4 regions of the Agrobacterium sp. 22094 genome follow, and region 3 is predicted to be linked to each of the others. Evidence: predicted binding sites of a transcription regulator. Region 3 holds the regulator's gene; each other region holds the start of a gene.
What was found. Region 3 encodes PhoB, which activates phosphate uptake and scavenging genes when phosphate is short. Its sites were predicted from a motif close to TGTCATNNANCTGTCAT; they were not measured.

Region 1 (8,109 bases), on a different contig from region 3:
AGCGCATCCCGACATGTTCCTTATTACTCAATATCTCCGTCTTATCTTATTCTTGGGCGAAATTGCGATAGTTTAAAAGCGATCAAGATATATTGATCCTTTGAATTTGAGACGGACGGCCCACGCCTCACCTCAGACCTGCTGGACTTCCTGCAGCAGTAAGCGAGGGCCAACCGGCACGCACCAGCTAAAGCGCTGTACGTCCTGTTGGACGCACAAAGCATGCTTTGCCTTTCCTGAATCGACGCATCGTACTTTCCGAAAATCGATTCCGATTTTCCCGTCGATGCTGTAGAGACACTCCTGCAAATCAGGAGTAAAACATGCAAAATATCAGAAGCTTGGTCGTGGCCATCATCGTCGGCATCGCTGTCGGAGCGGCTTTCATGATGTTGGACAAGTCGCGAGGCGCGGAATGGGCCGTCTCGCCTCAGCAGATCGAACAGGCGAAAGCAGAAGGCAAAGCCGGATACGAATCCTCTCCCGGCACCGTGACCGTTCTGCCGATCCGCAGTGAAACCGCGGATGCTCTTCCCTTCAAATGGACGATGTATGGCCTGGTGGCTGCTATCATGACCTTCGTCACCCTGCGCCGCAAACAAAAACGCTGAAAACGAAAAAGCCTGCCGCGGGAGGAGGTGCGGCAGGCTTTCGAAAAGAACCGAACAGCAACTGGGAGGAGGAGTGCTGCTGTTCTAACAAATGCCCTTTGGGAGGAGGATAAGGACATTTGCAACTCGAAGCTTTGCGGGAGGAGGTGCATCGCTTCGATGATTAGAAACTACCCCTAATTCTCGGCACAATAAATGACCTTTATCGCAGGTGAGATATGCATAGACGCATAGCTCCGCGTCTTGAAGTAGGGAGAGCCAGGAACGGTGCTGTGGAAATAGGCACGCGGGTGTGTTTTTGTCTTTGATAAGCTCATCTTCCACGGTGAACCCTGTCTAATTCAATCGCGTCATCAACTCAGCTGCCGATCGATCGCCGAAAGAACATCGCCCATGATGGAATCCTCTGCTCCCCACAACCTCCAGCTCTTCGTCGATGGTTCATATGACCCGATCAAGCGCATCGGCGGGTGGGGCGTGGTCGTGCTTCGGCACAATGTCGAGGTGGCGTCGCTGTCCGGCAGTATAGGCTGCACTGATAGCAGCGCGCCGGAACTCCTTGCCCTTCTTGAAGCCCTCCATTGGCTGGACGAGAATGCGCCTTGCGAAGCTGCGACGATCTGGTCCGATTCCACCTACGCAGTGACGGGATGCAACAGGTGGCGCCACATCTGGAGAACAAATCATTGGCGGAAGCGCGCCCCGAACGGCAAGGGTCGTCGCCGAGACGTTCCCAATGTCGATCATTGGAAGGCGCTCGACACGTGCCTGACACGCGGTGATATGATCGAGATTGCCTGGTGCAAAGGCCATGTCGGTCTGCCATGGAATGAACGAGCGGACGCCCTTGCGAGGCAGGCAATCCAGCACGCCACAGTTGCCACAGCAGTTTGCTAAGGTTGGTCTCCTACGCCGCGGAACGGGAACCTCAGACACCTACGATGCGCAAAATCCTTAAGCGCCCGCTAAAACTTACAGGGAACTGCAACTGCTAAACCGTGTTTGGGCTTCGTAACAATTGTGGAGCACAGACATGGATGCCGATATTCGCCGCCCTTCCCCGCCCTATCCTGAACAGCAGCAGGCGCCACCAGGCACCACCGGTCAGATGGAGCCAAAGCCGGATCACGGCGAAAAGTCCTATAAGGGCAGCGGCCTTCTCAGCGGCAAGGTCGCTCTGATCACCGGCGCGGATTCCGGCATCGGCAAGGCCGTTGCAATCGCTTTCGCACGTGAAGGCGCCGACCTCGTCATCTCCTATCTCGATGAGGAAGAGGACGCGCGCGATACAGTCAAATGGGTGGAGGAAGCCGGTCGCAAGGCGGTCGCCGTTCCTGGCGACATCACCTCCGAAGAGCATTGCAAAACGCTGGTGCAGCGCACTGTCGACGAATTCGGCAAGATCGATATCCTCGTCAACAACGCCGCTTTCCAGCGCACCTATGCGGACATCGGCGACATTGAGTCAGCCGAGTGGGATCAGACCTTCAAGACCAATATCTATGCGCCATTTTTCCTGTCAAAAGCTGCCGTGTCGCACATGCAATCCGGAAGCTCGATCATCAATACCGCCTCGATCCAGTCGAAACAGCCCTCGCCACACCTGCTTGCCTATGCCTCCACCAAAGGTGCAATCCTGAACTTTACGGCCGGACTCGCCGGGATGGTCGCCGAAAAAGGTATCCGGGTAAACGCGGTCGCGCCTGGCCCGATCTGGACACCGCTCATTCCGTCTACCATGGGCGTTGAGAAGACCAAAAAGTTCGGTGAGCAGACATTGATCGGTCGCGCTGGACAGCCGGCTGAGCTTGCTGGCGCCTATGTTCTGTTGGCGTCGGACCGCGGCAGCTACATGACCGCTGCCGTCATCCCCGTCACCGGTGGTGAAATCATGATCTGAGACCGACGGTCAAAAAAGGAAATGTGGGCGGGCCGTGCGGAACCGTCTTGCCCATCTGCGGTTCGGTCGGAAGAATAGGGAGGAGATTCCCATGACCGGCCCGCACCGCATATATGGCTCCAACGAGACCACCTCCATTATCCGACCCCAGCCATCCGAAAGCCTGACCATCGGCAAGCTGGCTCCTGTAGCAGATGCAGACGCGACCCACGCGGGGGGAGGATGCTTCTTACGAAGGAATTCAGGTCGTCGGGCAACGCGCGTATCGTTGCGGCAAAGGCGCAGTCCGATTTCCAAGCGGCAAATGCGCTGCCGGCCGGGGACGTCTCCACCTGCTTTCGCTCTACACAATTATCGCAGTGGAGCATGATCGCTCGGACCTGCAACGCGGCGTCATCTCGATCCCGCCGTAATCCATCATCGATCGAACCGGAACCCTCCCGCGTCTGAGAAGTTGAGACGACGAACCCTTACGGAGACAAAATCATGTCCGACAAAAATTCTATGTCACCTGCCGTTGCCTCACTGCATGACGAGCAGGCAAGACAGCGCACCGGAAAAGAAGATCTTCAGACGGGGCTCGAAGACACTTTCCCCGCCTCCGACCCTGTTTCTCAAACGAGTCCGACGACAGCAACCGCGACAACCGAACCCGCGGAGGAACAGGAAACGGAGGACACACCAAAGGTGGATGAGGCTCTTGCCGCTGTCAGAGCACGCCACGACGATCCGGAAACTGATCGCGCGATGGAAGAGATCAGAGCGCTGCGCTCTGAACTTGGGCGTATCACGGGATTTGCTCAAGAGATGATTTCCGGATCGGCGCGCGTCGCGAAGAGTGAAATTGATTCCGTTCAGAACACGGTAATCCGCCAAGTCCGAAAGCACCCTCTTCAGGCTGTAGGACTGGCGGCATTGCTCGGCTACGTCTGGGGAATGACCCGCTAGATGGCACAGGTTGTTTCGGACGCATAAGAGACGCGTTTCGCCCATTGAACCGACCCATCGCACCGGTCCGAAAATCGGTTCCGATTTTCGGACAAGCGCGATAGTCTCAAACGTCACTGCATTTGCAGATGGATGCGTGCAATATCCCTCATCCACAGTAGAATGAAAACCATGTGACAGGCGGAGCCATATGACATCCGTCTGTCATGAAAGCGTTATAGTTGCGATAGAAACCTAAACGCCGGGCAGATCCGGATGTGTGGAGTTGCACATGGACATCGCTCTCGCCGTTCTCGCCCTCGCGCTGATTTTCGTCCACCTGTTGAGCATAGCTCTCACCGCGATCCGTGTGAAACCGACGACGAAGCGCGGCTTAGAGCCACAAACTCAACCGCCCGTCTCCCTGGTCATTCCGCTTCGGGGTGTGGAGAATTTTACCGCCCTGACGATTCCTCGTGCCTTTCAGCTGGACTGGCCAAATTACGAGATCATCTTTTGTGTGGCGGATAGCGCAGATCCTGTCATCCCGCACGTCAAATCCAACATCGCCGCCTTCCCTCACATTCGGGCAACATTGCTGATGGGTGATGATCGGATCAGCGCCAATCCCAAACTGAACAATTGCGTCAAGGGCTGGCGTGCGGCGACCAGCGAATGGGTGATCCTCGCAGATTCCAACGTGCTGATGCCTGATCATTACATTGCGACGCTGATGAGCGCATGGCGTAAGGATAGCGGCCTCGTCTGCTCGCCACCGCTTGGCTCACGCCCGGCCGATCTTGGATCGGAGCTTGAATGCACCTTCCTCAACACATTTCAGTGCCGCTACCAATACGCGGCCGAAACGTTGGGCCAGGGCTTTGCGCAGGGCAAGACAATGCTATGGAACAAGCCGCTTCTTGACTCCCTCGGCGGTATAGAAGCTCTTGGAGCGGAAATTGCGGAGGATGCTGCCGCGACGAAGCTCGTTCGTGCAACTGGACGCCACGTTCACCTTGCGCCGGCCCCTTTCGAGCAGCCGCTAGGCACGCGCAGCTTTGCCGAGGTCTGGTCGCGGCAGGCCCGATGGGCCCGGTTGCGACGAGTGACCTTCCCTCAATTCTTCGCGCCTGAAATCCTTGTCGGCGGAATTCCACCTCTGTTTCTGGCCCTCGCCGCAGCCCTGCTCGCCGGCGCAGATGGCAAGACGCTGGTAGCGGTTATGGTCGCCGTCCTCGGGCTCTACTACCTTCCAGAACTGGCACTCGCAAAACTCAAAGGCTGGCATGTCTCATGGACCAGCTTTCCAGCCATGATCATGCGCGATGTGCTGCTCCCACTCATCTGGGCAAGAAGCTGGATGGGGTCCTCTGTTTCGTGGCGCGGCAACATGATGACCGTCGGAACGCAGGAAAGCACGCTCAGCGGCTAAAGCATGGTCCGAACAAAGGTGTGGAGCGACTTTGCGATAACGACATCTGGCAAAACAAACTTAAAGCGTAGGCACCAAGTCTGAAAGATTGCGACGCGCTTCCACGATGGCGGGAGAGCAAGTGCCATGGAACCAGAGAACTACGCTTTTCTGTAATCCTCTCAAACTTGGCACTGACTCCTGTTTCCTCACGCCTTCTGCTCTTCGTGTTCCGCGAGAAGCAGTGCAAGTTCGTCGCCGGCGATCAACACATCGTGCCCTCCGCGGTGAACATGCAGTTCAACACGGCTCGGTCGAAACGCGGTGTTCCGAACAAACTCGATCGCACTCCAGAGGGAGTCGAACATCTCCCTGTGAGAAACTTCGAAACGCTGCCACAAAACAACAGTTGTATGGCTCTCTCCAAACCGGCTCATTGCCTCGCTCGCATCGAAAACCAACTCAGCGCTCCTCACCATTGCATTTGAAAAGCAACGTTTAAAGACGCTGATCGTTCAACGGGAATGCCTTATTATGACGCGCATATGTCATTTGGGGCTTGGCATCGGGTTGGCGTCGATCGGTTCCTATTTCAGGCCGGTTCTGTAACACTACGCAAATACCCGAAGGTCTGATGTCAGTTACGCTTTAGGACGGAGAGGTAAAGTGAGGCTGTCTGCTCGCAGATGGTCGTCCAGTTATAGCGCGCCATGATCTTGCTGCCCATCTCGCCCACATCGACGGAGGCGTGTGAAGGCATCTTGCGGTCCGAGAGCTTTTTCTGCATTGCTTGGGAAAGTGCCGGGACATCGCCCAAGGGGAAATAGGATTCGGCATCCAGTTCGAGCGCCAGATTCGCCTCGATGTTGCTTGCCAATATGGGAAGGCCGTAAGCCAGCGCCTCGAGAAGCGCTATAGGCATCCCCTCATGACTGGAAGGCAGAACGAAAAGTCCGGCATTGGCAAACAGCCCACCAAGCCTTGCGCCCGATTGCGATCCTGTCAGCACGATGTTCGAATGTGATTTCGCCCGTGCTCTCAATTTTTCTGCGTAGTCGCTTCGGGCGTCCCCGCCGCCGACCAGAACCAGCTTGGTGTCCGGCATATCCGCATGCAGAAAGGCCTCGATCAAATCCATCTGGCGCTTCTCGACGACAAGGCGTGCCACCAGCAGCACGTAGCGGCCTTTGGTCAGCCCGAATTCATCGAGGACGGTGTCATCTGCGGCTTCGATATCGATCTGCACGCCATTGGGGATGAAATGGACGTTGCGATTGAACTTTGCCTGCATGGCATCGGCAATATGTTTGGCAACGACGATACGGCCGTGAGCGAAGCGCATGCCCGCCCATTCGCCAAGACGCAGAACCTTCTTCTCCAGCGTGTTCCACTTTTCGCGGTCGTAATCATAGCCGTGATGGGTGAAGACGACCTTCATCCCCATCAGGCGCGCCAAGGGTGCCACCAGCGAGGGACCGACCGCGTGAATGTGGACGATGTCAGGTTTTAGCCTTCGGGCTTTGAAGAGCGCGAGAAGCGTGTGGACGATGGCTTCCAGTCGCGTGTTGCTTGGCGCCCAAGTCGGATGAACGGTGACACCGCGCCAGACATAAGGCACTTCGCCGGCGACGTAATTTTGACGCGCATAGACGTGAACGTCGGCGCCTCTTTCGGCCAGCCCTGGAACAAGTTGCTCAACATGGGTTTCGATACCGCCCGGTACACCCGGTACACCGCGCAACCCAATCACACAAATGCGAACCGCATCAAGATCGGGAAAGTGGACCTCGTCGGCATTCCTGCGCGCCCGAAGTGCCGTCGTCTGTTTCGACGCCGTATAGTCCACTACTCGCTTCCTCCCGGGCATCCTACCCACTCCTACGGTACAGTCATGATACCAGCAACAGGCGGACAGCTTTCACGCTGCCTCGCCTACTCTGCACCGTAGCGCCATTTTATTGACGAAACCCTTCACATAACAGGTAAATTATAATTATCTAAAATACTAAAGACCTACCCGAGAGACGAAATCCCTAAACCTCGATAAAGGTCCAGCGTCCTTTCGAAAAAAGCGCCGCGAGAGGATTCTTGGTTAACCCAGGCGCGACCACGCTCGCCCATCTCCTTGCGCTCGCTTGCAGAGAATTGGTTCATCGCGTTGAGTGCTCCTGCGAGATCATCCGGATCGCCGGGTGCAGCGATAAGCCCTGTCTCTCCTGGTTTTATCAGTTCCGGAATACCCCCGATGTCCGTTCCGATCACCGGACGCCCCAAGGCATAGGCCTCCAGAATACTGACCGGCGCATTTTCATACCACTCGGAGGGAAGAACGAGCGCCTTGGCACCGGCCACCGCTTCATGAAGCGCTTGGCCGCTGAGATAGCCGAGGAACTCGACATCGGCATTTTCTATCTGCGCCAGCGCCCGAAGCGCTGCTTCTTCCGGTCCCGTGCCCGCAACACGCAGACGTTGCCCCGACCGTGCAGCCGCCCGGATCAAGGTATCAACGCCTTTTTCGGGCGCAAGACGCCCCGCGAACAAAAAGTAGTCGCCCTCCTCAACGGCAAAGCGTTGTTCGCTGATCGCATGGTCGACGAAATTCGGGATATAGACCAGCTTGTCGTCCGGCCATCCCCATTCGATCAGCTTTTGCCTGTAAAACCGGCTTGGAACCACGAGCTTGTCGATATGATCGCGATAAAGTCGGAGCGCTCGATGCACGGCGGTTTCCACCATGACCAGACCGCTCAAAGCAATCGATCCCTTCATGCAGCGGTGAAGCAGCACATTATAGATGCGCCCGCCCTTGCATCTTTCGCAAACGCCATCCGGCGCCAGCATCTTGTAGGAGGGACAGGCGAGCTTCAGGTCATGCACCGTCATAACGGTGGGTATTCCCTTTTTCTTCAAGAGCGGGAAGATTGCCGGAGAAATGTGGTGATAAACATTGTGGGCGTGCGCCACATCAGGCCGCACTTGGTCGATCAATGCAGCCAGGCTCTGTCGCGCCTTTCGGGAATAGATGATCTCCAGCCCGTGACCGATCTTTGTCATCAGACCGCCTTGACGACCGAACTCGATTTCAGGAACGAAATAGGGCGACCACTCCGATGGCAGATTGTCTGGATGCTGCATGGAAAAGGGCACGGCGTTCCACCCGGAGCGCGCAAACATATCCATCTGATCGAGAAAGATCGCGTCCGCGCCACCGCGGCGGTAATGGTAATTGTTGATTGCCAGAAGCGTCCCGCTCATTGCGT
Region 2 (8,109 bases), 280 kb from region 3:
CCGCAGGGCTGCTGGCCCGTGCGACGGTTGAAGAGCTTCTCAATTGCTGGAGCGCTCTGGATACCAAGCCGCGAGTCGAAAAGGTACGTGGACCGGAAACCGGGCTCGTCATGGTGCGCGGAAAGATCGGCGGCGGCGGTTCGCCCTTCAATCTCGGAGAAGCGACCGTGACGCGCGCCACCGTCAAGCTGGCCTCCGGCACGATCGGCCATGCCCATGCGCTCGGCACCAGCCGAAAGCAGGCGTGGTACGCAGCAATCGCCGATGCGCTTTGGCAGGAAGAGACGACCCGTCCTCTCGTTGAGCGCGAGGTCCTCTCTGTGGTCGCGTCTCGGCTTGAAAAGCGCAAGACCAATGCCATCCAGCAAACCGCCGCAACCCGCGTCGATTTCTTCACGATGGTACGGGGAGACGACTGATGTCCGCCAAAGCAAACATCGTGACCGGCGGCTTTTCCGATCCGGTCTTCGATTCCCAGCACATCTTCAAGGCTGCGATGGACGGCATGGCACGGCCGGGAAAGCTCCAGTCGTTCGATCTGCCGATCCAGCCGCCAAGCCCTCTCGGCAAGGCCGCCGGCGGCATTCTTCTCACTCTTTGCGACTACGAAACGCCCGTGTGGATGAACGGCGCCTTTTCGAAGTCGATCGTTCCAAGCTGGCTGAGCTTCCACACCGGAGCGCAGATGGCGCCCACCAAGGCTGACGCCCGTTTCGCGGTTCTGGATGCCGGAAGCACGCTGTCCTCCTTCGATCTCTTCGCTCAGGGTAGCCAAGAATATCCCGACCGCTCCGCAACCGTGATCATCGAAGTACCGGATCTGACCGGTGGCCCGGCCTTGCGCCTTTCCGGCCCAGGCATTCGCGAGAGCGAGATCATCCGCCCTTCGGGCCTGCCCGACATCTTCGTGCGGCTTTGGAGCGAGAACCGCGCGGTCTTCCCCCGCGGCGTCGATGTCATCCTCACCTGCGGCAGCCAATCCATCTGCCTGCCGCGCTCCACCCGCATCAAGACGGAGGCCTGAGCTATGTATGTTGCCGTAAAGGGCGGAGAAACCGCCATTGCCAATGCACACCGCCTGCTGGCCGATCGCCGTCGTGGAGACCGCAACCTGCCGGCCATGACGATTAGCCAGATCGTCGAACAGCTTGGCCTGGCCGTCGACCGGGTGATGGCCGAAGCCTCGCTTCATGATCGCTCGCTTGCAGCTCTCGCCGTCAAGCAATCGCGTGGGGACATGATCGAGGCGATCTTCCTGCTGCGCGCCTATCGCACGACATTGCCACGTTTCGGCTATTCCAACCCGGTGGAAACGGGCGATATGCTGGTCGAGCGCCGCGTGTCGGCAACCTACAAGGATCTGCCCGGCGGACAGTTGCTGGGCCCTACCTTCGACTACACCCACCGCCTGCTCGATCCTTCGCTTCTCGAAGATGGAGAGGTGGAGGAGCCTGTCCTGCGCGACTCAGAAGCCGAACATATCATGCGCGTTTCGGAAATTCTGGCGGAAGAAGGCCTGATCGAGAGCGATGGTGATATGCCGGAAGATCATATTCCTGGCGATCTGACCCGCGAACCGATGGAATTTCCCATGGCACGCGATTTGCGGCTGCAGTCGCTTGCCCGCGGCGATGAAGGTTTTCTCCTGGCATTGGCCTATTCGACGCAGCGCGGCTACGGCCGCAACCATCCCTTCGTCGGTGAAGTCAGAATTGGCGAGGTGGAGGTCGAGCTGGATATCCCGGAACTCGGCTTTGCCGTCTCCATCGGCGATATTCAGGTGACAGAGTGCCAGATGGTGAACCAGTTCAAGGGGTCCGCAAAAGCGCCCCCGCAATTCACCCGCGGTTACGGCCTCGTCTTCGGGCAAAGCGAACGCAAGGCCATGGCGATGTCGCTGGTGGACCGGGCGCTACGCGCAGACGAGTTCGGTGAGGACAGAACCGCACCGGCTCAGGACGAAGAGTTTGTGATTTCGCATGCGGACAATGTTCAGTCGACAGGTTTCGTGGAGCATCTAAAACTCCCGCACTATGTGGATTTCCAAGCTGAACTTGGTCTTGTCAGAAAGATGCGCGCCGATTTCGAGGCTGCGCAGAGATCAGATGAAAGTTGGTTGAACGATGCTGCCGAATAAAGACTTGGTTTCAGCGCTGCTCGTTGAACCAGTATGCGCAAAATACGCTGGATGCTGCAAATACAGTGAAGAACAGCGCAATGAGAATTCCGATCTCCATGATCATTTACTCCTGACATCCGTTGTGACTTACGGAAGGACAACGCACGATGCTTGAAGAAGTTTCATTTGAAGAGACCTTCGCGGATGAAGGTCTCGCTACGTACAATTTCGCCTATCTGGACGAACAGACCAAGCGGATGATCCGCCGCGCTATTCTGAAGGCCATCGCCATACCCGGCTACCAGGTGCCCTTTGCCTCGCGCGAGATGCCCATGCCCTACGGCTGGGGAACGGGCGGCGTGCAGGTGACAGCCTCAATCCTCGGACCGCATGATGTGCTGAAGGTCATCGACCAGGGGGCGGATGATACGACCAATGCCGTCTCCATCCGCGCCTTTTTCCAGAAGGTCGCCAATGTCGCCGTCACCACGCATACCAAGGAAGCCACCGTCATCCAGACCCGTCACCGTGTTCCTGAAGAAACGCTGACGGAAGGTCAGGTGCTGGTCTACCAGGTGCCGATCCCTGAGCCTTTGCGCTTCCTCGAGCCACGCGAGACAGAGACCCGCGTCATGCACGCGCTGGAAGAATATGGCCTGATGCATGTGCGTCTCTATGAGGACATTGCCCATAATGGTCGCATTTCCAAAACCTACGCCTATCCGGTGAAGGTCGCAGGCCGATACGTCATGGACCCGTCGCCGACGCCGAAATTCGACAATCCGAAAATGCACATGTCGGAAGCCTTGCAGCTCTTCGGTGCCGGGCGTGAAAAGCGTATCTATGCCGTGCCGCCCTACACCGAAGTCGTCAGCCTCGATTTCGACGACCATCCCTTCGAGATTCAGACCTTCGACAAGCCATGTGCGCTGTGTGGTGCGGACCATGTCTATCTCGATGAAGTCATCCTGGATGATCGGGGCGGGCGCATGTTCGTCTGCTCCGATACCGACCATTGCGAAGATCGGCGCGAACATGGCCATCGCGGCCATCTGCTGGCCGATGTGAAGGAGGCCGCAGAATGAGCGATCAGCCGCTGTTGAAAGTCCGCGACGTATCCAAATATTACGGCGACCGCGCCGGTTGCCGCAACGTCTCCTTCGATCTTTGGCCGGGCGAAGTCCTGGCGATCGTCGGCGAATCCGGTTCCGGCAAGACCACGCTGCTGAACTGCATTTCCACCCGACTGATGCCGACCACCGGCAGCGTGGAATATCGCATGCGCGACGGGTCTCTCCGCGATCTTTACCACATGGGCGAGGCGGAACGCCGTTTCCTCATGCGCACCGATTGGGGCTTCGTTCACCAGAATCCGGCTGACGGTCTGCGCATGACGGTATCTGCCGGCGCCAATGTCGGCGAACGGCTCATGGCAGTCGGCAACCGGCATTATGGCAATATCCGCAACACCGCCAGCGAATGGTTGGAGCGGGTGGAGATCGGCACCGATCGCATCGATGATCAGCCGCGTGCCTTTTCCGGCGGCATGCGCCAGCGCCTGCAGATCGCCCGCAATCTCGTCACCTCGCCGCGCCTCGTCTTTATGGACGAGCCGACCGGCGGTCTGGATGTCTCGGTTCAGGCAAGGCTTCTCGATCTCGTTCGCGGTCTCGTCAACGATCTCGGCCTTTCCGTCATCGTCGTCACCCATGACCTTGCTGTCGCACGGCTCCTGTCGCACCGCATGATGGTGATGAAGGGCGGCAACGTCATCGAGCATGGCTTGACCGACCGCGTGCTGGACGACCCGCGCGAGCCCTATACCCAGCTTCTCGTTTCCTCGATCCTGCAGGTGTGACATGCCGACCCCCCTCATTGTTTCGGAAGTCTTCAAAAGCTTCACCATGCATCTGCGTGACGGGATCGAACTGCCCGTCGTGCGCAATGTGACCTTTTCCGTCCAGGCGGGCGAATGCGTCGTGCTTGGCGGGCCTTCGGGGATCGGCAAAAGCTCCATCCTCAAGATGCTCTACGGCAATTATGCCATCGATAGCGGCCAGATCCTCATCAAGCATGAGGGACAGATGGTCGATATCGGAAGTGCCGCGCCCCGCACCGTGCTCGAAGTCCGTCACCGCAGCCTTGGCTATGTCAGCCAGTTCCTGCGCACCGTCCCGCGCGTCGCCGCCGTCGATGTGGTGGCGGAGCCGCTGCTTGCTCGAAAAGTTCCGGTCGAAGACGCACGCGAACGGGCAGGAGAGTTGCTGTCGAAGCTCAACTTGCCACGGGAATTGTGGTCCCTGCCACCCGCGACCTTCTCCGGCGGCGAACAGCAGCGCGTCAACATTGCCCGCGGCTTCATTACCGACCATGCCATCCTGCTTTTGGACGAACCGACGGCGTCGCTCGACGCGGCCAACCGCAAGGTGGTGGTAGAGATGATCCGGCAAAAGAAAGCCGAAGGAACAGCCCTTCTTGGCATTTTTCACGATGAGGAAGTGCGTGAAGCCGTGGCCGATCGCATCCTCGATGTCTCGCAGTTCTCACCCAGAAAGATCGCAGCATGAGTGTCAAAGTTGGCCTGGAACCGGCCATTCACGAAAGCGCCCGCGTCGTCAATTCCAAGCTCGGCCGATACATTGAGGTCTCGGAGCGCTGCCGTATTGAAGAAGTGGATATGGATGACTACTCCTACATCATGCAGGACGGTGCCGTCTGGTGCGCGACAATTGGCAAGTTCGTCAACATCGCCGCCTCGGTGCGCATCAACGCAACCAACCATCCCATGTCGCGCGCGACGCTGCACCACTTCACCTACCGCGCCCATAATTATTGGGACGATGCGCAGGACGAGACGGAGTTCTTCGCCGCAAGACGCGCCAGACGCGTCGTCATCGGCCATGATGTCTGGATCGGACACGGCGCGACCATCCTGCCCGGCGTCACCATCGGCAATGGCGCCGTCGTCGGTGCCGGTGCCGTGGTCTCGAAGGATGTTGCACCCTACACCATCGTCGGCGGTGTCCCAGCCAAACTCATTCGACGCCGTTTTGCGGAAGAGATCGGCGAGCGCATGGACCGGCTGGCCTGGTGGGATTGGGATCACGTGAGGCTTCGCGCTGCCCTCGATGATTTCCGTTCGCTCGAAGCGGAAGCCTTTCTTGCCAAGTATGACGGGTAAACGAACACCATCTCCCGTGACGTCAGCCTTGTAATAATTTCTTCATCAAACTGACATTCGCGCTTCACGCACCCCTGATAGGCCGAATCCGAAATAACGAGACTGGATTTGGCCTATGACTTTTCACCTCAAGCAGGTAACGCGCCGCTTCGGCAAATCGACCGCCGTCGACAGCGTGACGCTCGACATCCCCCAGGGCCAGATGGTCGGCGTCATCGGACGTTCGGGTGCAGGCAAATCCACCCTGCTGCGCATGATCAACCGCCTGGTCGATCCAACATCCGGCTCCATTCACTTTGGCGATCTCGAGGTTTCCTCGCTCCGCGGTGCTGCGCTTCGCCACTGGCAGCGCGATTGCGCCATGATCTTCCAGCAATTCAATCTCGTGCCGCGTATCGACGTTCTGACCAACGTCATGCTCGGTCGCCTCGACCACCGCTCCACGGTCTTGAGCCTGCTCAGCATCTTCACCACCGAAGAGCGTCTGATGGCGATTTCAGCACTGGAGCGCCTGGGAATCGAGCATGTGGCGATGCAGCCAGCGGGAACTCTGTCGGGCGGCCAGCAGCAGCGTGTGGCGATCGCACGTGCACTGATGCAGTCGCCGCGCATGCTGCTTGCCGATGAGCCCATTGCCTCGCTTGACCCGCTCAACGCGAAAATCGTCATGGATGCGCTGCGCGACATCAATGAGCGCGAAGGCATCACCGTCATCACCAACCTGCACACGCTCGATACGGCCCGCAATTATTGTGAGCGCATCATCGGCATGGCGGCCGGTCGCGTCGTCTTCGACGGCACGCCCGCCGAACTCGATGCCCGCGCGGTCAAGGAAATCTACGGTACTGATTCTCATGGTGCCGGCATCGACGAAACCATGACGTCGACCAGCATCACCATTGAAGGTGCGGAGCTTGCCGCGCGCGCCCAACACCCATCTGCCGGTCCTGAAGCTTCTGCTCCCAAGCCGCTTTCCATGGCTGGACTGTAAGGACCGCACAGCATCGATCCGCCCGCGTCAGGGGCCAATATCACATTCCACATCGTGTCAAACTCCGGCTCGCCGGAAAAACGGAGATAAATCCATGTTGAAGAAAGCTCTTCTTTCGGCGGTTGCACTTGGCCTTCTGGCCGGTTCGGCTCTCGCTCAGGACGTCAAGGTTCTGCGCATCGGCCTCGATGGCGGCGAAAACTCCAACGACCAGCTGCGCAACGCGCAGTGCATTGCCGATGGCCTGAAGGCTGCCACCGGTGTTGAGCAGGTTCAGCTCTTCCCGTCGCCCGATTATAACGGCGTCATCCAGGGTCTGCTGGGCGGCACCATCGACATTGCTTCCATGGGCGCATCCTCCTACGCCAAGATCGCTATTCAGGACCCGAAGGCTGTCGATCCGATCCTGACATACACCGGCGCTGACGGCTCCAGCGGCTATTACACCATCATGGTTGCCCGCAAGGACTCCGGCATCAAGACGCTGGCAGACGCCAAGGGCAAGAAGCTCGGCTTTGCCGATCCGGACTCCACCTCCGGCTATCTCATCCCGAACGTCGCCCTGCCGAAGGACACCGGCAAGCCGGTCAAGGAATACTTCTCTGAAACCGGCTTCGGCGGCGGCCATGAGAACCTCGTTCTCGCCGTTCTCGACAAGAAGTTCGATGTCGGCACCACCTTCGGTTCCGGCGTTGGCAAGTGGGAAGAAGGCTACAGCTCCGGCAACCTCCACCAGATGGTCGCCAAGGGCAATCTCGACATGGACGATCTCGTCGAAGTCTGGAAGTCGCCGCTGATCCCGAACGGTCCGCTGATGGTTGCCAACAAGGTCGGCGAGCCGATGAAGGAAAAGATCGAAGCTTTCTTCCTCGACCTGCCGAAGAAGGACCTCGCTTGCTTCCAGGGCTTCACCCAGGGCAAGAACAAGGAATACATCAAGGTCGATCCGTCCTTCTACCAGACGATCGTTGATGCCCGTAAGGCCGTGATCGGCGGCTGATTGCCAGCAATGGCATGAGACGGCGGCGTCAGAAAGACGCCGCCGTTTTTTTAAAGCGCAGCCCGGGAAAGCCGTCACGCTTCCTGAGGGATGACGCTGAAACGGTGAATGAGAGCCTCGGTGAATCCATCGTCACCCGCATGGCTCCGGTAAGGACGCAAAAGACATGGCCAGCACGCCAATCACCCCAGATACGTTGGGCGAGGCCTCGAAGAAGGTCATGCAGCACTACCAGCAACAGCTGGTCACGCGACGTATCTACACCGGCATCGCCATCGTCGTCTTTCTTGCGTTGCTCTTTGCCTCGCTCGATTTTGCCAACAGCGCCAATTCCGGCAAGTTCTTCGAGCGACTGCCCTATTTCTTCGATTTTATGAAGACCTTCCTGCCGAACAGCCCCATGGAAGTTGTTCGCGCCATGTTCGATCTGCCGTCACCCTATGCCGACGGCTCGCTGAAATATGACTATGTCTCGGAGCGGGTCTATATCGGCGACGGCTTTTATATTCCGCATTTCTTCTATCAGCTGATCATCACGCTGAACATTGCGCTGGTCTCGACGCTGATCGGCACGGCCTTCGCTTTCGCGCTGTGCTTCTTCGCCTCCACCAATCTCGTCGGCGCCGGTGCCGTGCGTTTTTCCGTCCGACGCATGCTGGAAGTGATGCGCGCCTTCCCGGAAATCGTCATCGCCGGACTGCTGACCGCCATTCTTTCGCTCGGGCCCATTGCCGCCATCGTCGCCATCACCATTCATACCGTCGGCGCGCTCGGAAAACTCTTCTTCGAAGTCGTCGAAAATGCCGATATGAAGCCGG
Region 3 (8,109 bases):
TGTCGCCGCACGCCTGCAGCTCAACCCCTTCGAGCCGATGACGACGGTGACCGTCAAGATCGTCAGCCAGCTGACCGGTGACCTTGAGTTTACCTCGCCGCAGACGCTTGTTGCCTTTGCGCTTGGCATCACGCTCTTTGCCATCACGCTTTGCCTCAATATCTACGCGCTCTACATCGTGCGCAAATACCGGGAGCAGTATGAATGACCGACGTCGTTACTCCGGGCATCTCCGCCCCTGCCGCAACGAAGAAGGTCCGTCGCGATATCGGCATCAAGCGCCGTTACGCTGCAGAGCGCCGCTTCCGCGCCTATGGTGTCGCCGCGATCTCCTTCGGCCTGCTGTTTCTCTTCCTGCTTCTCTGGTCCGTCATCGGCAAAGGCTACACGGCCTTTCAGCAGACGATGATCACGATCCCGGTCGAGTTTTCGCAGCAGATCATCGATCCGGACAATGTGCGCGCGCAGAACCCGTCTAAGCTGATGACGGCCAACTACCCTGTCGTCGCCCGCAACTCGCTTGCCAAGGTGCTCGGCGTTTCGCTGGAGGATCGCACGGCGTTGCGCGCCGTCAACGCACTGATTTCTGACAGTGTCCGCACGCAGCTTCGCGACATCGTCACCTCCGATCCAAACGTCATCGGCACGACGCGCACCGTGTCGCTCCTGGCATCCGGCGATGTCGACAGCGCCTTCAAGGGCCAGGTCGATATGTCGGGCGAGGAGCAGAACCGCCGAATCTCCGACCAGCAGGTCGGCTGGATGAACGAACTGGTTGGCAAGGGTGCGCTGGAAAAGAAGTTCAACACCGGTATCTTCTTCAATGGCGCATCCAGCCGTCCTGAGGCCTCCGGTGTCGGCGTCGCGCTGATCGGCTCCTTCTACATGATGCTGATCGTGCTCGTTCTGTCGCTGCCGATCGGGGTTGCCGCTTCCATCTACCTGGAAGAGTTTGCGCCGAAGAACCGCCTGACGGACCTCATCGAGGTCAACATCAACAACCTGGCAGCGGTGCCGTCCATCGTTTACGGTCTGCTGGGTCTCTCGGTCTTCATCAACTTCATGGGCCTTCCGCGCTCGGCCTCGCTGGTCGGTGGTCTGGTGCTGACGCTGATGACGCTGCCGACCATCATCATCGCCACACGCGCTGCCTTGAAAGCCGTGCCGCCTTCGATCCGCGCCGCAGCGCTCGGTCTCGGTGCCTCAAAGATGCAGACCATCTTCCACCACGTGCTGCCGCTTGCCATGCCGGGCATCCTGACCGGCACCATCATCGGCCTTGCACACGCGCTTGGCGAAACCGCGCCGCTCCTTCTCATCGGCATGGTGGCCTTTGTGGCAAATTACCCGACGACCCCGCTTGATCCTGCAACGGCCTTGCCGGTTCAGATCTACATGTGGGCGAACGAAGCCGAACGCGCCTTTGTCGAAAGAACATCCGGCGCTATCATCATCCTGCTTATGTTCCTCCTGGTGATGAATGTGGGCGCAATCCTGCTGCGTCGCCGCTTCGAACGGCGCTGGTAAAGCATCTCCAGGAAATGTGGATACCGGTTTTCTGCTCGGAAATGCGATAAGAAGCAAGGGAGAACGGAACAATGAACATGTTGTCGGAAGCAGCAGTTGAAAAGGCGCTGGACAAGAAAATGAATGAAGTTTCCTATAAGATGATCGGCAAGGACGTCTCCGTATATTACGGTGAGAAGCGCGCCCTTTACGATGTGAAGCTCAACGTTCGCGAAAACACGGTGACGGCTCTCATCGGCCCCTCGGGCTGTGGCAAATCCACCTTTCTGCGCACGCTGAACCGCATGAACGACACAATCGATGGCTGCCGCGTCACCGGCGAGATTACGCTCGATGGTGAGGATATCTACGATTCTGCCATCGATGTCGTCGAGCTTCGCGCTCGCGTCGGCATGGTGTTCCAGAAGCCGAACCCATTCCCGAAGTCGATCTACGAAAACATTGCCTACGGCCCGCGCATCCACGGTCTTGCCCGCAACAAGGCGGATATGGACCAGATCGTCGAGTCCGCCCTGCAGAAGGCAGGTCTTTGGAACGAAGCGAAGGACCGCCTGCAAGAATCCGGCACGGGTCTGTCCGGCGGCCAGCAGCAGCGCCTGTGCATCGCACGTGCCATCGCCGTTTCACCGGAAGTCATCCTCATGGATGAGCCATGCTCGGCGCTTGACCCGATCGCGACCGCCAAGGTGGAAGAGTTGATCCACGAGCTTCGTGCCAACTACACCATCGTCATCGTGACACACTCGATGCAGCAGGCCGCTCGCGTTTCGCAGCGTACCGCCATGTTCCACCTCGGCCACCTGGTTGAGGAGAACGATACGGACAAGATGTTCACCAACCCGGATGACCAGCGCACCCAGGACTATATCATGGGTCGTTTCGGCTGATCCTGTTGCTGCTTGCACATTCCACCGCGTCTGTCGCTCGAGCCACTAAAAAGGCTTGCGACAGGGCGTTTCGAAACTGGAGACTACGAACATGTCGACACATTCCCACATCATGTCCGCCTATGATGAGGAGCTGAAGTTCCTCAGCCGCCGGATCGCCGAAATGGGCGGCCTGGCCGAGCAGATGTGCGCCGATGCCGTGCGTGCGCTCGTCAATTCCGATGCAGCCTTGGCGCAAAAGGTTATCTCGGACGATACGATCCTCGATCACGCCGAGCGCGAAATCGGCGACAAGGCGATCGTCACCATTGCCAAGCGCCAGCCGATGGCAGCAGACCTTCGCGAAATCATTGGTTCGTTGCGCATTGCCGCAGACCTGGAGCGCGTCGGCGATCTGGGCAAGAACACCGCTAAGCGCGTCATCGCTGTTGCCGGCACCGGCGTTCCGCGCAAACTGGCACGTGGCCTTGAGCATCTGTCGGAACTGGCGCTTGTGCAGTTGAAGGAAGTGCTGGACGTCTACTCCACGCGATCGGCGGAAAAGGCCCAGGCCATCCGCGAGCGCGACGAGGAAATCGACGCCATGTACACCTCGCTCTTCCGCGAGCTTTTGACCTACATGATGGAAGATCCGCGCAACATCACCACCTGCACGCATCTTCTGTTCTGTGCCAAGAACATCGAGCGTGTCGGCGACCACGCCACCAACATCGCCGAGACCATCTACTACATGACCACTGGCAGCCAGCCGGAAGGTGAGCGTCCGAAGGACGATAGTTCCAACACGCTCGGCGCTGTGACCGAGTAAGCGACAGATAGGATCTGGAGCCATGGTGCCAAAAATCGCCGTTGTCGAAGACGAGGAGGCGCTGAGCGTCCTCCTCCGTTACAATCTCGAATCCGAAGGCTATGACGTGGACACCATTCCGCGTGGCGACGAGGCGGAAATCCGCCTTCAGGAGCGCACGCCGGATCTTTTGATCCTCGACTGGATGCTGCCGGGCGTCTCCGGCATCGAGCTTTGCCGTCGCCTGCGCATGCGTCCGGAAACCGAGCGTCTGCCGATCATCATGCTGACGGCGCGCGGCGAGGAAAGCGAACGGGTTCGGGGCCTGGCGACGGGCGCGGACGACTATGTCGTGAAGCCCTTCTCCACGCCGGAACTGATGGCACGCGTCAAGGCGATGCTGCGCCGCGCCAAGCCGGAGGTCCTGTCCTCGGTGCTGAAATGCGGCGATATCGAACTTGACCGTGAGACGCATCGCGTCCATCGCAAGAGCCGCGAAGTCCGTCTCGGGCCGACCGAATTCCGTCTGCTGGAATTCCTCATGACCTCGCCTGGTCGTGTGTTTTCCCGTTCCCAGCTTCTCGATGGTGTCTGGGGTCACGATATCTATGTGGATGAGCGCACGGTGGACGTCCATGTCGGTCGTCTGCGTAAGGCGCTGAATTTCTCCAGCATGCAGGATGTCATCCGCACCGTTCGCGGTGCCGGCTATTCCATGGAAGCCTGATCGGCTTCGGGAGCGCTTTGCTTGAAGGTACAAGCGCTCCTATTCTTGCGGCGTCAGAGCGGACAGCCCGTGGCTTCCCGGCGTCAAATCAATGTTGACGGAATGGGATATCGCGCGGCGTCTATCTCGTCCCTCGACAACGGGCTGCGCGTCAGCACCTCGGCATAATTGGCTCGGGTTCGAGCACCATAACTCTCCTTGATCGCGCTCATCAGTTCGATCTCCTGGTACATCCAGTTCCAGCGCGAATAGTCGTCCGGGCCGGTCGACTGGCGGCGCGCTTTTTCCCGAACCGCAAGCTCGCGATCGCGCACCACTTCTCCCGTCACGATCGACATCAACTGGAAGGCGGCATCGTCCATGTCCGTGGCTTCCCGACGCCAATATTCCTCTCCGCGCTCCTCGCAGATCAGCCAGTAGCTGCCGCGTCGCCATTCGACGTAAACGGTTCCGTCGCCACGGGTGCTGCGCGGGATTGGCGGGAAGGGCGTGTCGACGGCCCTGGCCCATAGCGCCGAGATATAGTCGTGCAGTGTGTCGATCGCGTCCATGATGATAGTCTGGGCGCGATTATTGCTGCAGGCAAGCTTGGATTATTTGGCAAAGCTGGAGACTGCCCAATAAAAAAGCGGACCGAAGCCCGCTTTCTGAATTGGTTCTGAGACAGACCTTACGCCTTGCGGCGTTCGCTGACCGGCTGGTAGGCCATCTTCGCGTGGAACTTGCAGTAGGGCGAGGCTTCAGACGCCTCGCAGCCGCAGAAATGGAAGTCGTCCTTGAGCGGGTCGCCGACCGGCCATTTGCAGGTACGCTCGGTCAGTTCCGTCAGCGTCAGGCGACGCGAGATCGGGATAACGACATTGTTGGAAGAACGAACATATTCCATGGGCTCGACGGTGTCGATGTCCATGTCTTCCTTGAAAGCGAGGGCACCAGAGCTACGGGCCGGTGCTGGACGGCTGGTCGCAGCGCGGGCCGGAGCCGCATAGCTTGCCGGACGCGGCGCTGCTGCGGGACGCTTGGGCGCAGGACGCGACGTGGCGACCGTGCCGCCGGCCTTGGCGCGACCTGGCAGGTTGAGGCGGTGAACCTTGCCGATGACGGCATTGCGGCTCACACCGCCTAGTTGTGCTGCGATCTGGCTTGCGCTAAGCCCTTCGGACCATAATCTCTTGAGCTTTTCTACTCGTTCGTCCGTCCAGTTCATGCCGCTTCTCCGCTCGTCGCGTTGTTTTCGGGCAGAATCCACCTACTATGCCATGGAGTGAACCACGCGCAGGCCATTCGCCAGATTGTAGGTGACTAGTTCCGCCGCATTGCAGTCTAGTAATTGACGGTTAACCTAATCGTCGGTTGACTCCGTGACAAGAGTCGCAGGAATCATCTGGAATCGATTTTCCGGTTTTCCCCAACTTGCTTCCCCTGTGAGTCAGAAAGGCAACACCTCGGGCCTGCGCGGCAAGCACCTACCAAGGCTTGTAAATGCCCGGAAGTGCCGAGATTTGTTGACATTAGGCGGGGAAGTGACAATAGTGCTCTCGCAATGAAGACAGCATGCAGGCCGCCGCGAGGCGGCATTTTTGATTTTCAGGGCAGGGATAACCCGCGAGCCCTATTGACAGTCGTCTGTCCCGACTTGACGTAAGGAGTGATGTCGCCATGGCCGAAACTGCCCCCAAATCCGGGCCGTTGTTCGATACGTTTTCCAAAGCCCCCCTGCGCTTCGAACGAGGCGAGGGCGTTTGGCTGATCACGGAAAGCGGCGAGCGATATCTCGATTTCGGTGCAGGCGTTGCGGTGACCTCGGTCGGCCATAGCCATCCCCATATGGTTGAATCCCTCAAGGCACAGGTCGAGAAGGTCTGGCACCTGTCCAACCTCTATGAGGTTGCAGGCCAGGAAGTGCTGGCAAAGCGGCTGACGGATGCAACATTCGCCGACAAGGTGTTCTTCACAAACTCCGGTGCGGAAGCGCTGGAATGCGCCATCAAGACGGCACGCCGTTATCAGTACACGCACGGCCATCCGGAAAAATTCCGCATCATCACCTTCGAAGGTGCATTCCATGGCCGCACACTCGCCACCATCGCGGCTGGCGGCCAGGCCAAATATCTCGAGGGCTTCGGCCCCAAGGTGGAAGGCTTCGACCAGGTGCCATTCGGCGATCTCGAAGCGCTGAAGGCGGCGATCGTTCCGGAAACGGCTGCCCTTCTGATCGAGCCGATCCAGGGCGAAGGCGGTATCCGTGTCGTTCAGCCTGATTTCCTGCGCACGCTGCGTGCGCTCTGCGAAGAGCACGGCTTGCTTTTGATCTTCGACGAAGTGCAGACCGGCGTTGGCCGTACCGGCAAGTTCTTCGCCTATGAACGCTCAGGCGTCGCGCCTGATATCATGGCCGTTGCCAAGGGCATTGGCGGTGGCTTCCCCTTCGGGGCATGCCTTGCAACGGCAGAAGCCGCGTCCGGCATGACGGCGGGCTCGCATGGCACGACCTATGGCGGCAATCCGCTGGCCATGGCGGCCGGCAACGCCGTGCTGGATATCGTTCTGGCCGATGGCTTTATCGAGCATGTGCGCGATGTCGCGCTGATCTTCCGCCAGGGACTGGCGTCGCTGAAGGACCGTTATCCGGATGTGATCGAGGAAATCCGTGGCGAAGGTTTGCTGCTCGGCATCAAGGCGCGGGTTCCATCCGGCGATCTGCTCCAGGCCATGCGCGCGGAGCATCTTCTTGCCGTTCCGGCAGGCGATAACGTCATCCGTCTGCTGCCGCCGCTCGTGGTTACGGCAGAAGAGGCGCGTGATGGGCTTGCGCGCGTCGAGAAGGCTGCCGAAGCACTCACCACCAAACTGGCAAAGAGCGCCTGACGAGGCGCATCAGGGCCGGCGTAAAGGGTGGCCCGCATTGATGGGACTGAATTAAAATGGCAAAGCATTTCCTCGATCTTTCGGCCGTCGGCTCGGAAGACCTGCGGCTCATTCTTGAAGACGCCAAGAGCCGCAAGATCGCAACGAAGAACGGAACGGCGGAAAAGCCGCTGGCTGGCAAGATGCTGGCGATGATCTTCGAAAAGCCGTCGACGCGCACCCGCGTGTCGTTCGATGTCGGCATGCGCCAGCTTGGCGGTGAAACGCTGTTTCTCTCCGGCACCGAAATGCAGCTCGGCCGCGCCGAAACCATTGGCGATACCGCCAAGGTCCTGTCGCGCTATGTCGATGCCATCATGATCCGCACGACCGATCATTCCCGCCTGCTGGAACTTGCCGAACACGCCACCGTTCCGGTTATCAACGGCCTGACGGACGAGACGCACCCGTGCCAGATCATGGCCGATATCATGACCTTCGAAGAGCATCGCGGCCCGGTGAAGGGCAAGACCATCGCCTGGACGGGTGACGGCAACAATGTGCTGCATTCGCTGGTCGAGGGCTCCGCCCGCTTCGGCTACAAGATGAACATGGCCGTGCCCATGGGTTCGGAGCCGCTCGACAAGTACCTCAACTGGGCCCGCAACAATGGCGGCGAGATCATGCTCTGCCATGACGCCGAACGTGCTGTCGCCGGTTCGGACTGCATCGTCACCGACACCTGGGTTTCCATGAACCAGGAGCACAAGGCACGCGGTCACAACATCTTTCAGCCCTATCAGGTGAATGAAGCGCTGATGAAGAAGGCCAATAGCGAGGCGCTCTTCATGCACTGCCTGCCCGCGCACCGCGGCGAGGAAGTGACCGATGCGGTGATCGACGGTCCGCAGTCGGTGGTCTTCGATGAGGCGGAGAACCGCCTGCACGCGCAAAAGGCCGTGATCGCCTGGTGCATGGGCGTTATCTGATAGCAGGGCCGAGCTGAGGATGGGGGCTAAGCCGGGAGCTTGAATTTCAAGCGCGGCGCCCCATCTTTACGCCAACCAGTGCTGCCGGTTCACGGCGGCGTTTCATCAATCGTTTATCGCGACATTTGGGCCGGGGATGGTTTCGTTTTGCCATTCTCCGCTCTATCTTTGCGAAAACCGGACAAGAGACCTGCTGGTCGCGGCCGAAAGCGTGGCGATCATTTCCAAATTCCGGAAGGCGGGTTCGAAGGAGCAAAACCATGGCGGACGTAACCGTAGAACTGGAAGATATGAACTTTGCCGGCGACGACAAGGTCGTCCCCTTTCAGGTGGAAGGGCTCGACG
Region 4 (8,109 bases), 230 kb from region 3:
CTGCCAGAGTTCCAGCAGGACAGGAAATTGGCCGGGCGAGAAGCCGAGGGCACCGGCACGCTTCAGCAGAGCCTGGGAAAAACCCTTGGCCAGTTGCGCCGCGAGATAGGCTGCAGAGTCCTGTCGAGAAAATCCCATCGGGCCCATCGTCCGGATCATTTACATATCGTGCGATGTAGACGGTCATGCTTTCGCGAGGCATGCGGGTAGAACCATTTGCGCAAAAGAAAACCGCCATGACCGGGAGGGGACGGTCATGGCGGCATATTGAGGGACAAAGGCCCGGAGAGGGGGAAAGGCCTTTGTCCGGTCTGACGCGGCGGGGGACGAGCCAGCTATCAGACTACGGCGTGATCAGTCGCCGTCCTCTAAGAAATGAGGCCGCAAATGCGGCTTTTCAAGGGAACATCGAATTACAAATCGGTAACGTTCCGGTGAGATTATTTGGCGTTATTTTGACGCTTCTGTCGGAGCCAAGCTGCGGCTGTCAGCGTTCCGCCTGTCAGCGCCGCGATCCAAACAAAATCCATCGCCATGCGGCTCGCAGCGCTGTTTGCATGCGCCGCGACGATGACGACAAAGGCGGCGAGCAGTGCTGCATCTGAGAACTGAAATCTCGCAACCGCCTTGAGATCCGCATCCTCCAGGGAGCTATCCTGGAAGTGCGCCCGAAGCCCTTTTGTCGCAAGAAGGTAGAGGGGAACGATGGCTATCTTTGCCACGGTCACCGCAGCTTGATCACCGAGGTACCGGGACGTTGCAGCCACGCCTGCCATCAGGGTGGTCGAAACGAGCCACGCTGTTGCTGTTGACGTCGTGCGCATGAAGAACCTCGCGAGACCATTGAAGAAACTTGCTGGGTACTTGAGGGCAACGATAGACCTTTTTGCCGTGTCGCGCTATCCATGCTTCCCATGAAAAAAGGCGATCATCTCTTCCTCGTGGACGGCTCCGGTTTCATTTTCCGCGCCTTCCATGCCATCCCTCCGCTCAACCGCAAATCCGATGGATTGCCGGTCAATGCCGTGTCCGGCTTCTGCAACATGCTGTGGAAGCTGTTGAGGGATGCGCGCAATACAGATGTGGGGGTGACGCCAACGCATTTCGCGGTGATCTTCGACTATTCGTCCAAGACCTTCCGCAACGAGCTCTACGACCTCTACAAGGCCAATCGCTCGGCACCGCCGGAAGATCTCGTTCCGCAATTCGGTCTGATCCGCCACGCCACCCGCGCCTTCAACCTGCCCTGCATCGAGACCGAAGGCTTCGAGGCCGACGATATCATCGCCACCTATGCCCGCCAGGCGGAAGCAATCGGTGCGGATGTCACCATCATCTCCTCCGATAAGGATCTGATGCAGCTCGTCACGCCCAATGTGCATATGTACGACGCGATGAAGGACAAGCAGATCGGCGTGCCGGACGTCATCGAAAAATGGGGTGTACCGCCGGAAAAGATGATCGACCTGCAGGCGATGACCGGCGATTCCACCGACAATATCCCGGGCATTCCCGGTATCGGGCCGAAGACGGCAGCGCAGCTGCTGGAAGAATATGGCAACCTCGATACGCTGTTGGAGCGCGCAGGCGAAATCAAGCAGCAGAAACGCCGGGAAAACATCATTGCCAATGCGGAACTGGCGCGCCTCTCCCGCCAGCTCGTTTCGCTCCGCACCGATGTGCCGCTGGAACTTGCGCTGGATGCGCTGACACTTGAAGTCCAGGACGGCCCGAAGCTGATTGCCTTCCTGAAAGCGATGGAATTTACCACGCTCACACGCCGCGTCGCGGAAGCGACAGGTGCAGACGCATCGGCCATCGAACCCGCCCATGTTCCGGTCGAGCGTGGCGTAGAGGCCCACGGGCCCGATCTCGATGCTGGCACCGATACGGTCGGCGATGCTCCATCAGCTGCGCTTGGCGAAGCGTCGGTGGCGGATGTCGGCGCGGTTCTCTCCAAGACCGAAGGCGATACGCCACAGGAGCTTGCCTCGGCACGCGAGACGATCTTTGCCGCCGCCAAGATCGATACGACCGCCTACCAGACAATCCGCTCGATCGAGGAACTGGATCGCTGGGTCGCCATGGCGCGCGAGACCGGCGTCGTTGCCTTCGATACCGAAACGACCTCGCTCGACCCGATGACGGCGGAGCTTGTCGGCTTTTCGCTTGCGATTGCCGATAACAGCAAGAATGCCAGCGGCTCGGACATTATCGCAGCCTATGTACCGCTCACCCACAAGACCGGCTCTGGCGGCGATCTCTTCAGCGACGGCATCAAGCTGGCGCCGGACCAGATCCCCTTCGATCTTGCGCTTTCGCGGCTGAAAGACCTGCTGGAAGATCCGGCCGTTTTGAAAGTGGCGCAGAACCTCAAATATGACTACCTGCTGGTCAAGCGGCTCGGCATCGTCATGCAGAGCTATGACGACACGATGCTGCTCTCCTACGTGCTGGAAGCCGGCAAAGGCGCGCATGGCATGGATGCGCTTTCCGAGCGCTGGCTTGGTCACAAGCCGATCGCCTACAAGGATGTTGCAGGCTCCGGAAAATCCGGCGTCACCTTCGACTTCGTCGATATCGACAAGGCAACGGCCTACGCTGCCGAAGATGCCGATGTGACGCTGCGCCTGTGGATGGTGCTGAAACCCCGCCTCGTCGCCGACCGTCTGACCACCGTCTATGAGCGACTGGAACGACCACTGGTGCCAGTGCTCGCCCATATGGAGGAGCGCGGCATATCCGTCGACCGGCAAATCCTGTCGCGGCTTTCCGGCGAGCTGGCGCAGAAGGCTGCCGCCTTCGAGGACGAGATCTACGAACTGGCGGGCGAAAAATTCAATATCGGTTCGCCCAAGCAGCTGGGCGATATTCTGTTTGGCAAGATGGGGCTGCCCGGCGGTTCCAAGACGAAGACCGGACAGTGGTCAACCTCCGCCTCCGTGCTGGAAGATCTTGCCGCTGAAGGCATGGAGCTACCGCGCAAGATCGTTGACTGGCGCCAGCTGACCAAGCTGAAATCGACCTATACGGATGCGCTGCCCGGCTATATCCATGCCGACACCAAGCGCGTCCACACCTCCTACTCGCTGGCATCGACCACGACGGGTCGCCTTTCCTCGTCGGAACCGAACCTTCAGAATATCCCGGTGCGCACGGCGGAAGGGCGCAAGATCAGAACGGCCTTCGTTTCCACGCCCGGCAACAAGCTTCTTTCGGCCGACTACAGCCAGATCGAACTGCGCGTGCTGGCGCATGTCGCCGATATCCCGCAGTTGAGAAATGCCTTCGAGAACGGCATCGATATTCATGCGATGACAGCATCGGAGATGTTCGGTGTGCCGGTGGAAGGCATGCCATCGGAAGTGCGTCGCCGCGCCAAGGCGATCAATTTCGGCATCATCTACGGCATTTCGTCTTTCGGTCTTGCCAATCAGCTCAGCATCGGCCGCTCTGAAGCGGGTGAGTATATCAAGAAATACTTCGAGCGCTTCCCCGGCATTCGCGACTATATGGAAAACACGAAGGCCTATGCCCGCGAGCATGGCTATGTCGAGACCATCTTCGGCCGCCGCATTCACTACCCGGAAATCAAGTCGTCCAACCCGTCGGTAAGGGCATTCAACGAGCGCGCAGCGATCAATGCGCCGATCCAGGGGTCTGCGGCCGATATTATCCGCCGGGCGATGATCCGCATGGAACCGGCACTAGAGCAGGCGAAACTCTCCGCCCGCATGCTGCTTCAGGTGCATGACGAACTGATCTTCGAGGTCGAAGACAGCGAAATCGAAAAGACGCTGCCTGTGGTCGTCTCCATCATGGAAAACGCCGCCATGCCGGCCATCGACATGAGGGTGCCGCTCCAGGTGGATGCCCGGGCCGCCAGCAACTGGGACGAGGCGCACTAAAGCGCCGTGCGTCCTATTGGACACAGGAAGGCCGCTCTAACTTTTTGAACCGAAAATCGGGTCCGATTTTCGGGCCGATGCTGTAACCTTTCGAATGTCATGTGCCTGTCGCCCATAAGGCGTAGGGGAAGGCTTCTATCAAGGAGCCCTCCCATGCACGCCCCGTTCGTTTCGCCACAACTTTCCGCCTTCTCGACCACCCATCATACCGCACCGCCCCGGCATCTGGGAACGCGCTATTCTCCCGAGGGAGAATTTCTGCCTGAGCCGGGCAATACGGTCGTCTGCCATCTGGTCGAAGGTTCGCCGTCTCAACAGGCGGTCATTGCCGCCCGTCAGCGGCTTCTCGATATGCCCGAGGCTTCGACCCACCTCGCCTTCACACCCGTCTCCAGTCTGCACATGACGGTGTTTCAGGGCATCATCGAGCATCGCCGCACCTGGCCGTACTGGCCGAAGGAGATGCCGGAAGACAGCACGATCGACGCGATGACGGCCTACTACCGTGAGCGCCTCGCCGAATTTCCGAAGCTGCCAGCCTTCAACATGCAGGCAACATCGGTCACGCCGCTTGGCCTGATCCTGAAAGGGGTAACCGAGGTGGATGACAGGATCATCGCCGCATGGCGCGACGCCTTTGCCGAGGCCTTCGGTTATCGTCATCCCGATCACGAGACTTACGAATTCCACATTACATTTGCCTATGCCCGCCGTTGGTTCGAGCCGGAGTGCCTGCCACGCTGGCAGGCGATGCTGGATGACTGCCTTCAAGAATTGCGTGCGTCAGCGCCGGTCATCGAAATGCGCCCGCCAGCCTTCTGTGCATTTGCCGACATGAACCACTTTGAGGAGTTGCTTGTCTTCGATCCCATCTGATATGGATGGGTCGGACGGATGCCGATTTTCGATTGCGTCGGTATCTCGCGAAAAAATGTGCGTCGGGGCTGGTCAAAGCCCCGCAGGGCATGTATAAGCGCGCCAAATTTCCGATATCGAGACATGCGACATTCGGCCTATGGTTCTGGCCGGTTCCCGTGTTTCGCCGCTTCAGTGGAGTAACACAAATGGCAGTTCCTAAAAGAAAAACGAGCCCGTCCAAGCGCGGTATGCGCCGTTCGGCAGACGCCCTCAAGGCAGCAACCTACGTCGAAGACAAGAACTCCGGCGAACTGCGTCGCCCGCACCACATCGACCTGAAGACAGGCATGTATCGCGGACGTCAGGTTCTGACGCCGAAGGAAAGCGCATAATCAGCGCTTCTTGATGCGATTGCATGACGAACGAGCCGGCCTTTGGGTCGGCTTTTTTGTTGCCTTCTGCTGCCGTCGCAATGCCGCTTGGAAAAAAACGAACCCGCACTTACTATCCTCAGTAGGAGGACGGTTTTTTACAGCATGTCGCGCAAAGGTGGTCGCCGGTTTTGCGGCAGCGACATGCGACAGAGAAAACCGTCAGGTGGAGGGGTTTGAGTGAGATATCGATGGGTCGGCATCCTTTTGCTTTGCCTTGGTCTGTGCGGCTTTGCCTTCACCAAGGGTCGGGAACTGCTTGCCGAGAGTTATCTCAACGAGGCTGCCGAACAGGGTGGAACGACGTTACGGCTCGCGGTCTCTGCCCTTGGCGGGCATCTGAGCCGCTACGAGCCACTTCCCGCACTGATGGCCGACCACGACGATATCGAGGAGTTGGTTGCCCATCCAGAGGATCAGCGCCTCAGGCAGCGCGCCAACATTTATCTGAAGTCGATCAACGACCTTTTGAAGTCCTCGGACATCTACATCATGACGCTGGACGGCGAGACGATTGCCGCCAGCAATTATGATGGCCCGGCAAGTTTCATCGGGCAGAATTTCAGCTATCGCCCGTATTTCCAGGATGCGGCCAAGGGCCTTCAGTCGCGCTTCTTCGCGCTTGGGACTACCTCACACAAGCGCGGCTATTATTTCGCCTCTCCCATCCTGTTCAACGACGTCATCAAAGGCGTCATCGTGTTCAAGGTGGATATCGAAGGCATCGAGGCCTCCTTCGGTACCGGCGAAAATCGCATCGTCGTCACCGATCCGGAAGGCATCATCTTCATGACCGGCGTGCCGCAATGGCTCTATTCGGCGATCCTGCCGCTGACGCCCGATAGAATTGCCAGAACCGAAGCCTCGCGCCGCTATGCGGATGCCAAGCTCAGCCAGTTGCCGGTGACCGAAGGCATCTTTGGCAGTCATCGGTTGATGACGATCCGTGAAGGGCAACAGGACAGGGAATATCTCGTCCTTTCTCAACCCATGCCGGAAGCGGGCTGGACGGTGAATGTGCTGATGGATACCGGCTCGGTGCGCACGCAGGTGCAGACGACGATGCTGGCGGCCCTGCTCTGCTTTGGCCTGGCAGGCGCGCTGCTTGCGGCCATGCTGCAAAGACGCAGGCGTCTGCAGGACCGACTGGTGCATCAGGCCGAAGCCCAGGCAGAGCTGGAGCGGCGGGTGGAGGAACGCACCGCAGACCTGGCGCGGGTGAACCGCGACATCAAGCGGGAGATTGCCGAACGCCGCCAGACGGAAAAGCAGCTGCGAAAAACGCAGAAGGATCTGATCCAGGCCGGCAAGCTTGCAGCCCTTGGCCAGATGTCGGCCGCCCTTTCCCACGAGTTCAACCAGCCACTTGCCGCTGCCAAGACCTATGCCGAAAGTGCGTCACTGCTGATCGAGCGCGGGCGCGTGGAGGAGGCAAGCTCCAATCTCTTCCGCATCTCCGCCCTGATCGACAGAATGGCTTCGATCAGCAGGCATCTTCGCAACTTCGCCCGCAAGCCCAATGAGCATGTCGGCCCTGTTCCGCTCGACACGGTGGTGGCCGATACGCTCGAAATCGTCAGCGCCCGGTTGAAGGCGGCGGATGCGCAATTGCATGTGGCGCTTGGACCGGAGACGCTTTTCGTCAAGGCCGGGCCGGTGCGTCTGCAGCAGGTACTCGTCAACATCATCTCCAATGCCGCCGATGCGGTGGAGGGGCTGGACGACCGGCGTATCGATCTCACCGCGCAAAAGAGCGACAACAAGGTGATCGTTTCGGTGCGCGATCGTGGCCCCGGCGTGCCGCCCGCGATCATGGAGCGCATCTTCGACCCGTTCTTTTCGACGAAAGGCGTCGGCAAGGGTCTGGGTCTTGGCTTGTCGATTTCCTATAATATCGTCAAGGATTTTGGCGGGCGACTTGTCGTCACCAATCTGGAGGACGGCGGCGCGCGATTCGATATTGAACTCGACGCAGAAACACCGATGGAGATGGCCGCGGAATGAGCGTGTCCCGCGTATTGCTGATCGATGACGAAGAGGATTTGCGCCTTTCCACAGCCCAGGCGCTTGAGCTTGCAGGCCTCGATGTCGTGACCATCGACAATGCCGACCATGTCTTCGAACTGATTGGCTACAGTTTCGACGGCGTGATCGTCAGCGATATCCGCATGCCCGGCATCGACGGCATGAGTCTGCTGCAGAAGGTGCGGGAGCTGGATGCCGAAATTCCAGTGATCCTCGTGACCGGCCATGGCGATGTGCAGCTTGCGGTCAGCGCCATGCGCAACGGTGCTTACGACTTTATCGAAAAACCCTTCAGCATCCAGTACCTCGCCGGCATCATCAAACGCGCCATGGATCGGCGTTCTCTGGTGCTGGAAAATCGGCGCCTGCGCGCGGTTGCCGGAAAGCGCGACGATCTGGAAACGCGCCTGCCAGGTCGCACACAGGTGATGGTCGATCTGCGCTACCGTATCCGTGCCATAGGAGCCGCGGATGCCGATACGCTGATCATCGGCGACACGGGGGCCGGCAAGGAAGTGGTGGCGCGGGCGCTGCATGATGTCAGCGCGCGTGCCGACCGTCCCTTCGTCGCCATCAATTGCGCCGCCCTTCCCCAGCATCTGATCGAGAGCGAACTCTTCGGCCACGAGGCAGGTGCCTTTCCAGGGGCGCTGAGGGCACGCTACGGCAAGTTCGAGCATGCGCGCGGTGGCACCATCCTGCTCGACGAGATCGGCTCCATGCCGCCCGATATGCAGGGCAAGCTGCTGCGCGTGCTTCAGGAGCGCACCATCACGCGGCTTGGCTCCAACGAGACCGTGGAACTCGATGTTCGCTTCATTGCCACCAGCAAGACGGACCTGGCGCATGAGGCCCTTGCCGGGCGCTTCCGCCAGGATCTTCTCTAT

Region 1: the regulator PhoB is predicted to act here: its motif matches at 3,662-3,678, upstream of ACTJK5_RS14585 (ceramide glucosyltransferase).
Region 2: the regulator PhoB is predicted to act here: its motif matches at 5,341-5,357, upstream of phnC (phosphonate ABC transporter ATP-binding protein).
Region 4: the regulator PhoB is predicted to act here: its motif matches at 4,004-4,020, upstream of ACTJK5_RS12185 (DUF1868 domain-containing protein).

The regions. Positions count from the first base shown of each region.
Region 1 is NZ_JBQEPX010000002.1:465,592-473,700, forward strand. Features, by position in the region: gene ACTJK5_RS14560 (carboxy terminal-processing peptidase) at 1-7, opposite strand, end outside; gene ACTJK5_RS14565 (hypothetical protein) at 324-611, shown strand; gene ACTJK5_RS14570 (RNase H family protein) at 1,005-1,508, shown strand; gene ACTJK5_RS14575 (SDR family oxidoreductase) at 1,645-2,511, shown strand; gene ACTJK5_RS14580 (hypothetical protein) at 2,998-3,459, shown strand; gene ACTJK5_RS14585 (ceramide glucosyltransferase) at 3,731-4,870, shown strand; gene ACTJK5_RS14590 (hypothetical protein) at 5,059-5,310, opposite strand; gene ACTJK5_RS14595 (glycosyltransferase family 4 protein) at 5,487-6,695, opposite strand; gene ACTJK5_RS14600 (glycosyltransferase family 4 protein) at 6,863-8,104, opposite strand.
Region 2 is NZ_JBQEPX010000001.1:2,546,074-2,554,182, reverse strand. Features, by position in the region: gene phnG (phosphonate C-P lyase system protein PhnG) at 1-419, shown strand, start outside; gene phnH (phosphonate C-P lyase system protein PhnH) at 419-1,024, shown strand; gene ACTJK5_RS12455 (carbon-phosphorus lyase complex subunit PhnI) at 1,028-2,137, shown strand; gene ACTJK5_RS12450 (alpha-D-ribose 1-methylphosphonate 5-phosphate C-P-lyase PhnJ) at 2,287-3,204, shown strand; gene phnK (phosphonate C-P lyase system protein PhnK) at 3,201-3,977, shown strand; gene phnL (phosphonate C-P lyase system protein PhnL) at 3,979-4,686, shown strand; gene ACTJK5_RS12435 (DapH/DapD/GlmU-related protein) at 4,683-5,300, shown strand; gene phnC (phosphonate ABC transporter ATP-binding protein) at 5,416-6,291, shown strand; gene phnD (phosphonate ABC transporter substrate-binding protein) at 6,386-7,291, shown strand; gene phnE (phosphonate ABC transporter, permease protein PhnE) at 7,458-8,109, shown strand, end outside.
Region 3 is NZ_JBQEPX010000001.1:2,261,822-2,269,930, reverse strand. Features, by position in the region: gene pstC (phosphate ABC transporter permease subunit PstC) at 1-208, shown strand, start outside; gene pstA (phosphate ABC transporter permease PstA) at 205-1,527, shown strand; gene pstB (phosphate ABC transporter ATP-binding protein PstB) at 1,599-2,414, shown strand; gene phoU (phosphate signaling complex protein PhoU) at 2,506-3,222, shown strand; gene phoB (phosphate regulon transcriptional regulator PhoB) at 3,245-3,928, shown strand; gene ACTJK5_RS11075 (hypothetical protein) at 4,012-4,479, opposite strand; gene ACTJK5_RS11070 (GcrA family cell cycle regulator) at 4,599-5,135, opposite strand; gene ACTJK5_RS11065 (aspartate aminotransferase family protein) at 5,588-6,796, shown strand; gene argF (ornithine carbamoyltransferase) at 6,847-7,764, shown strand; gene ACTJK5_RS11055 (Hsp33 family molecular chaperone) at 8,025-8,109, shown strand, end outside.
Region 4 is NZ_JBQEPX010000001.1:2,492,174-2,500,282, forward strand. Features, by position in the region: gene ACTJK5_RS12170 (MarR family winged helix-turn-helix transcriptional regulator) at 1-138, opposite strand, end outside; gene ACTJK5_RS12175 (hypothetical protein) at 441-824, opposite strand; gene polA (DNA polymerase I) at 915-3,908, shown strand; gene ACTJK5_RS12185 (DUF1868 domain-containing protein) at 4,062-4,784, shown strand; gene rpmF (50S ribosomal protein L32) at 4,973-5,158, shown strand; gene ACTJK5_RS12195 (sensor histidine kinase) at 5,378-7,201, shown strand; gene ACTJK5_RS12200 (sigma-54-dependent transcriptional regulator) at 7,198-8,109, shown strand, end outside.